3 regions of the Mucilaginibacter sp. CAU 1740 genome follow, and region 2 is predicted to be linked to each of the others. Evidence: riboswitches for the same ligand, from Rfam matches in the RefSeq annotation. Region 2 holds a riboswitch; each other region holds the start of a gene.
The links. Region 2 has a riboswitch for S-adenosylmethionine ahead of metH (methionine synthase). Riboswitches for the same ligand answer to the same signal wherever they lie in the genome.
Positions count from the first base shown of each region.

Region 1: another riboswitch for S-adenosylmethionine. It lies ahead of AAFN85_RS31735 (TlpA disulfide reductase family protein); the one in region 2 lies ahead of metH (methionine synthase).
Region 3: another riboswitch for S-adenosylmethionine. It lies ahead of AAFN85_RS26065 (O-acetylhomoserine aminocarboxypropyltransferase/cysteine synthase); the one in region 2 lies ahead of metH (methionine synthase).

Region 1 is NZ_JBDOQS010000025.1:11,027-13,231, forward strand. It holds gene AAFN85_RS31735 (TlpA disulfide reductase family protein) at 1-1,163, opposite strand, end outside; SAM riboswitch class I at 1,388-1,499, opposite strand; gene AAFN85_RS31740 (protein-disulfide reductase DsbD domain-containing protein) at 2,031-2,205, opposite strand, start outside.
Region 2 is NZ_JBDOQS010000001.1:370,533-372,737, reverse strand. It holds gene AAFN85_RS01690 (Bax inhibitor-1/YccA family protein) at 102-950, shown strand; SAM riboswitch class I at 975-1,084, shown strand; gene metH (methionine synthase) at 1,273-2,205, shown strand, end outside.
Region 3 is NZ_JBDOQS010000015.1:3,874-6,078, forward strand. It holds gene AAFN85_RS26060 (aminotransferase class I/II-fold pyridoxal phosphate-dependent enzyme) at 1-775, shown strand, start outside; SAM riboswitch class I at 1,018-1,128, shown strand; gene AAFN85_RS26065 (O-acetylhomoserine aminocarboxypropyltransferase/cysteine synthase) at 1,378-2,205, shown strand, end outside.

The sequences.
Region 1 (2,205 bases), on a different contig from region 2:
TCGCCTTTTCTATCGATAATGATGGTAGTAGGGAAAGCAATGAATTTGTTAAGCGCAGGTAGTTTTTGCGATACCAGTTTTTTATCGGCCAAACCACCAAAAGCGATATCGTAATTGATAGCGTATTTATCACGTAGCTTACCTAAAGTGTATTTAGCGTATTCCAGGCTGTCTTTTTGCTCGAAGCCTAAAGCAATAGCTTCTACCCCACGCTGATGATTTTTATTGAACCATGGCGACAGGAACACAGTTTGATCTGTACAGTTAGGGCACCAGGTGCCGATGATCTCAACGATCACCACCTTGCCTTTGTATTTATTATCGCTTAACGATACTTGTTTGCCATCAATCCCCGGGAAAGAAAAATCAAGCTTTTTATAGCCTTCTTTCAGGAAAGTTAATTTATAAGGATCAGGAAGCTCAACTTCGGCTTTTTTGGTAGCATCAAACTTTAGGTTTTTATAGATGCCAAAACCCTGCTCGCCGCTCAATGTACCATCGGCATTGATCTTACCTTTAATAATAAACGGGCTTGGGCCGGTGAAACCGCTTAGTGCGAATTCATCGCCTTGCACGGTACCTTCCAGTTCGCGGGTATCACCAACTACGGTCATTACTACGCCGGTAAGTTTATTGCCTTTTTGTTTTAGCAGAGCGATAGATGCAGGGACGGCCTCTTTGCTGTAGGTTTTAATTTCCCATTTGCCGCTGAGGTCTGCAGTTGGAGCAACGTCTTTGCCGGGTTCAACAAAGCGGTAGGTTTTACCGTATTCGGCAGTAAAAGGTAGTGAGTTACCTCTGAAGCCGGGAACCAGGCTGCGGTACTCGCCGCTCAGCGTACCATCGTCTTCCACTTTTGCAACCAGCGCTGCATCATAGGTATTCATTTTGATGTAAACCGAATCCTGACCGATTGATTTTACATGGAAATCATCACGGCGGGAACCATTGATAAGCGTAAATGTGGCATGTTCAGCATCCTTTCCTTTCAGTTCGAAATTAAACGGCACTTTAGATTCGCTTACGGTGAACTCGCCGCGCCATTTACCTTCTTTTATAAACTTTGGTTTAGGGCCGTCGTGCGCAGAGGCAACGGCAACGCCTCCCAGTAAAAAGCTAACAGAAAGCAATTTAGCTTTGGATAAGTAGTTTGTGATTTTCATTTTTTATAAGTTTTAATTGTTGTTAATTAAGCTCCACGGCTAAAAATTTGACACAAAGAATCCCCCCGGCCCGGTTAAGGTCAATAAAAAAAGAGCAGTAAATTTTAAGGGATCGGTTTTTGTTTAAAACCAGAAGGCGTACTGAACCAAACAGCAACATCGCTTAATGGCAACAGACTGCAGGTGTAGATACGGATACTTTAATGTGTTCATGGTTTTTAGTTAATTTATATTCCGGCAGCAAAATCGCTATCGGAAAAAGTTTAGCACTTATTTCATTACTGAAAAGTTGCTATAAGATCATCGAGACTTCCTCTCCCTTATTCTTTATAAATCAACTAATTAATGGTGGGGTTAATTAGAATGCTGTAAAGATAGTAATAAATATGATAAATACAATAAAATCTATAGATTTAATAGAATATTTTTTTAATTATTTATGCTTTTATTAATTTCTTATCTTGTAAACGATCAACATCCTGGTCTGTACAGCACACGCCTGTTTTACCACCATAGCAAAGCAACGCACTTAGTACAGCCAGGATGTTGATCCTATTTCAAGATCAATTTCCGGTATAAACGGCGCGAATTAACAACAGTGGTAACTACAGAAAAGGATGCCACCATTCTGTACGCGGGCTTTAGTGATAAAATTAAATTTCGGTTTCATGGTATTAGTTTGTGTAAACCAGGTTTAAAGCAAGCGGCTTTATACCCGGCATGCTAACCATTTAACAGTTCAATTTGGTGGCTAATGAACTGTTAAACTATATTATTTGTTATTGATAAATTCGTTTAGTCTAAAGTCATAAGTTCAAAGTATAAAAAAAGAAAATAGACTTCAAACTTTCGACTTGAGACTTAGTACTATTTAACCGGGATGCTAAATTCTACATCCTCGGGCGGCAAACATTGTTGGTTACTGCATACCATATAATTTAGGGTACCGTTAACAGATACCTGCCCGTTTTTAAGCTTTACTTTTTGCTGAAAGATAACCGACTGCTCAAAATACTGCACATTCATACTGAATGCTTTTTCG
Region 2 (2,205 bases):
TTTTCTTGACTCTTGATTCTAATAGTCTTGAGTCTTTCCCCTGTTCTTCACCTTACATTCACCTTTTATTCATATATTCGTACTATAATTTTTAACATAAAATGGAATTTAAAGATTCAAAATACAACTACGATAATGTTATCGAAGTTAGGGATCAATCAGAGGTCGGTTCACGCAAATTTTTATCTGGTGTATTCAGCTGGATGTTTGTAGCGCTTGCCATTTCAGGCGTTAGCGCGTTTTTATTTGCAGGTACTCCTGCCTTAAGGAGTTTATTATTTGATTTTAACACAGGTCATTTAACAAACCTGGGTATGATAGTTAGATTTTTGCCATTAGCTTTCATATTACTTATGAGCTTTGGATTAAATCGCCTTTCTTACCCCGTTTTGGCATTTTTATTCATTGCATATTCGGCGGCTACGGGCGTAAGTCTTAGCTTCCTTCTATTGATTTATTCTTCATCAAGCGTTTCTTTGGCTTTTGGCGTATCAGCGCTGGTATTCGGCGTAATGGCGATAGCGGGTTATACAACGCAGATGGATCTGACCAACTTTGGCGGCATCCTGATCATGTTATTGATTGGCATCATTATCGCGTCATTGGTAAACATGTTTTTAAACAGCGAAGCTATAGGCTATATCATCAGCTACTTTGGCGTTGCGGTATTTACCGGCTTAACTGCTTATGATGTTCAAAAATTAAAACGCATTGGCGCTGGCCTTGAATACGGCGACGCTTCGGCCAAGAAAATGGCGCTGATGGGCGGGTTAACTTTATACCTTGATTTCATCAACCTGTTCTGTTTGTCCTTCGCTTATTTGGCGGCAGAAGAAGATAATTTCAACAAGAAACCAAATCAAAAAGCTGCCTCCAAAAAAGGCGGCTTTTTTTGTTTAACAATGTGGCTTAACCGTGATATTAGGGCTGTGTTATACACTTGCAAATGACAACTTTATTACGCAACTTTGCGGTGCTTATGGAGAAAGACGGAGGGATTAGACCCTGCGATGTCTTAGCAACCTGTGCTTCACAAGGTGCTACATTCTACTCAGCAGCCAAACGGCACTGGGAAAGATAAGCGAAAGTCATAACAACACCCGACTTTTCGAGATAAGCTTTTTATTTATTTGTGATTACAATGATTTTTTAATTGCACTGATTTGATATGTACTAACCGGCTATTTGCTTAATACGTCGGCAAATCATAATAATCTTTAAAATCAAACCAATCAGTGAAATCATCAAATAAAAAATCGGTGAAATCAAAAAATGGACATTAGAAAAGAATTACAGAAACGCATCCTGGTGATTGATGGAGCAATGGGTACCATGATACAACGGTACCAGCTCACGGAGAAGGATTTTCGTGGCGAGCGTTTTCGCGATCATCATAGCGATTTACAGGGGAATAATGACCTGCTCAACATTACACGTCCGGATATTATCAAGGCCATCCATGCCGAATACCTGGACGCCGGGGCCGATATCATTGAAACCAATACCTTCAGCACGCAGGTAATTTCCCTTGCCGATTATAAGCTGGAAGAACTTGCCTACGAACTAAGCTACGAAGGCGCGCGCATTGCCCGCGAAGTAGCCGACGAATACACCCAACGCAACCCCGATAAGCCACGCTTTGTTGCCGGTGCTATCGGGCCAACAAACCGTACTGCATCTTTATCGCCTGATGTTAATGATCCCGGATATCGTGCCGTTACGTTTGATGATCTGGCCGATGCATACTATGATCAGGTTAGGGGTTTGGTTGATGGCGGTTCGCACCTGTTATTGGTTGAAACCATCTTTGATACGCTGAACGCCAAAGCGGCCCTGTTCGCCATCAAACGTTACGAAAACGAATGTAAAGCTGCCGGTAAGGATTTTCCTGCTTTCAGGGATTCGGGCGGCATCATGATTTCGGGTACTATTACAGATGCCTCGGGCCGTACCCTTTCGGGCCAAACGGTTGAGGCTTTCTGGAACTCGATAAGCCATGCCAACTTGCTTTCGGTAGGTTTAAACTGTGCTTTGGGTGCACGTGAAATGCGCCCTCACTTAGCCGAGCTTTCTGAAAAAGCGGGCGTATATATCTCAGCCTATCCAAACGCCGGCTTACCGAACGAGTTTGGTCAATACGACGAAACCCCGCACGAAACCGCCCACCAGGTTGATGATTTTATCAAAGCCGGACTGGTAAACATT
Region 3 (2,205 bases), on a different contig from region 2:
GTTTGATTTTATTGATGTAAATGATGAGGCCGTTTTACAACAACATATCAAACCAGAAACAGGATTGATCTGGATTGAAACCCCGTCAAACCCACTTCTTAAAATAACTGATATAAAAAAGGCAGTTGCAATTGCCAAAGCAAAAGGGATTAAAGTTTTGTGCGATAATACTTTTGCCACCCCAATTTGCCAGCGACCGCTTGAGTTGGGTGCCGATATAGTGATGCACTCCGCCACTAAATATTTCGGCGGGCATAGCGACCTGATGGGCGGAGCTTTGATCACAGCAGAGAAGAGCGACTGGTGGGCAAAAATTCGCCAGGTACAGGAAATGGGCGGCGCTATCCCCTCGCCTATGGATTGCTATTATTTGGTGCGCAGTATTAAAACTTTGCCGTACCGAGTAAAAGGTCATGTACAAAACGCGCAATTGCTGGCCGAATATCTTGAACAACATCCTAACGTAGAGAAAGTAATGTATCCCGGTTTGCCATCACATCCGCAGCATGTAATAGCTAAAGATCAGATGCTTGCTTTTGGCGGAATGTTATCCTTTATTATTAAAGGTGATGAAAACGATACGCATAACATCATCAATAAATTAAAACTCTTTATCAAAGCTACCAGCCTTGGCGGAGTTGAAAGTTTAATAGAACATCGCGCAACAGTTGAGGGGCCGGATACCAAAACGCCACGTAACCTGCTGAGGGTTTCGGTTGGATTGGAGCATATTGATGATTTGATAGCGGATTTGGAACAGGCCCTCGCTTGGTGAGGTGAAAGGCAAAAGGATAAAGGCGAAAGATAAAAGCATTTGGGAGGTCTGAAATATCCGCCTTACGAAAACCTTTTGCCTTTCGCCTTTATCCTTTCAGCTTAAAAACTCCTTTCGCCTTTGACCTTAATCCTCCTTTCTGAAATAAAATTTGGTACATAACCCCATAACCCCTTATATTCGCAACATTATTTGGTAGCAATACCAAAGTCGATCAATACTCCGCACATAGTTCGGGTTTTGATTTATAAAGAAGCGGCGAGAGATCAGGCTCAATGACCCGCTGGCAACCCTTCAATGTTGAAGAAGGTGCCAATTCCTGTCCCGGCAAATAACACCGGGGAATATAAATTTATAACCATGAAAAGTTTAATTAAATTTACGCAACACAACACTTTTTACACCTTAACTGGTAACGTACAATATATTAGCTCTCCTATTAGCTGTATTTGTATGTGTTGCTGCTGTTGATGCTTAGCGCACTCTTGTTTTCTATCTCCGGAAAAGGCGTGCATTGTTAAACCGGTTATTTCACAACCGGCTTTGTCAAAATCCATCTAACATTTAAAATCTAAATTAAACACATAAAAAATCACAAAACTATGTCTGCCTTAAAATTCGAAACACTACAATTACATGCCGGTCAGGAAGTTGATCCAACAACAGGTTCACGCGCTGTACCGCTTTACCAAACTACCTCTTACGTATTTAACAGTGCCGAACATGGCGCAAACTTGTTTGCCCTGAAGGAGTTTGGCAATATTTATACCCGCCTCATGAACCCAACTACCGATGTGTTTGAGAAACGCATAGCGGCATTAGAGGGTGGCGTTGCGGCATTGGCCACAGCATCGGGTCAGGCGGCCCAATTTATCGCGCTGAATAATATTTTACAGGCCGGAGATAACTTTGTTACCTCTCCTTTTTTATACGGTGGTACCTACAACCAGTTTAAAGTTGCTTTTAAACGCTTAGGCATCACAGTACGCTTTGCTAAAGATGATACCGCGGCCAGCATTGAGGCACTTATTGATGATAAAACAAAAGCTATTTACCTGGAAACCATAGGTAACCCGGGCTTTACCATTGCCGATTTTGAGAAAGTAAGCGCGGTCGCCAAAAATCATGATCTGCCTTTAATAGTTGATAATACTTTTGGCGCAGGTGGTTACCTGTTCCGCCCTATTGAACATGGCGCTAACGTGGTTGTTGAATCAACCACTAAATGGATTGGCGGGCATGGTACAAGTATAGGCGGCGCTATTATTGATGCCGGTAATTACAATTGGGGCAATGGAAAATTCCCACAATTCACCGAACCGTCTGAAGGCTACCACGGGCTGGTATTTAACGATGTATTTGGAATCGGCGGTCCGTTTGGAAACATTCAGTTTATTATTCGCGCCCGTGTGGAAGGCTTGAGGGATTTC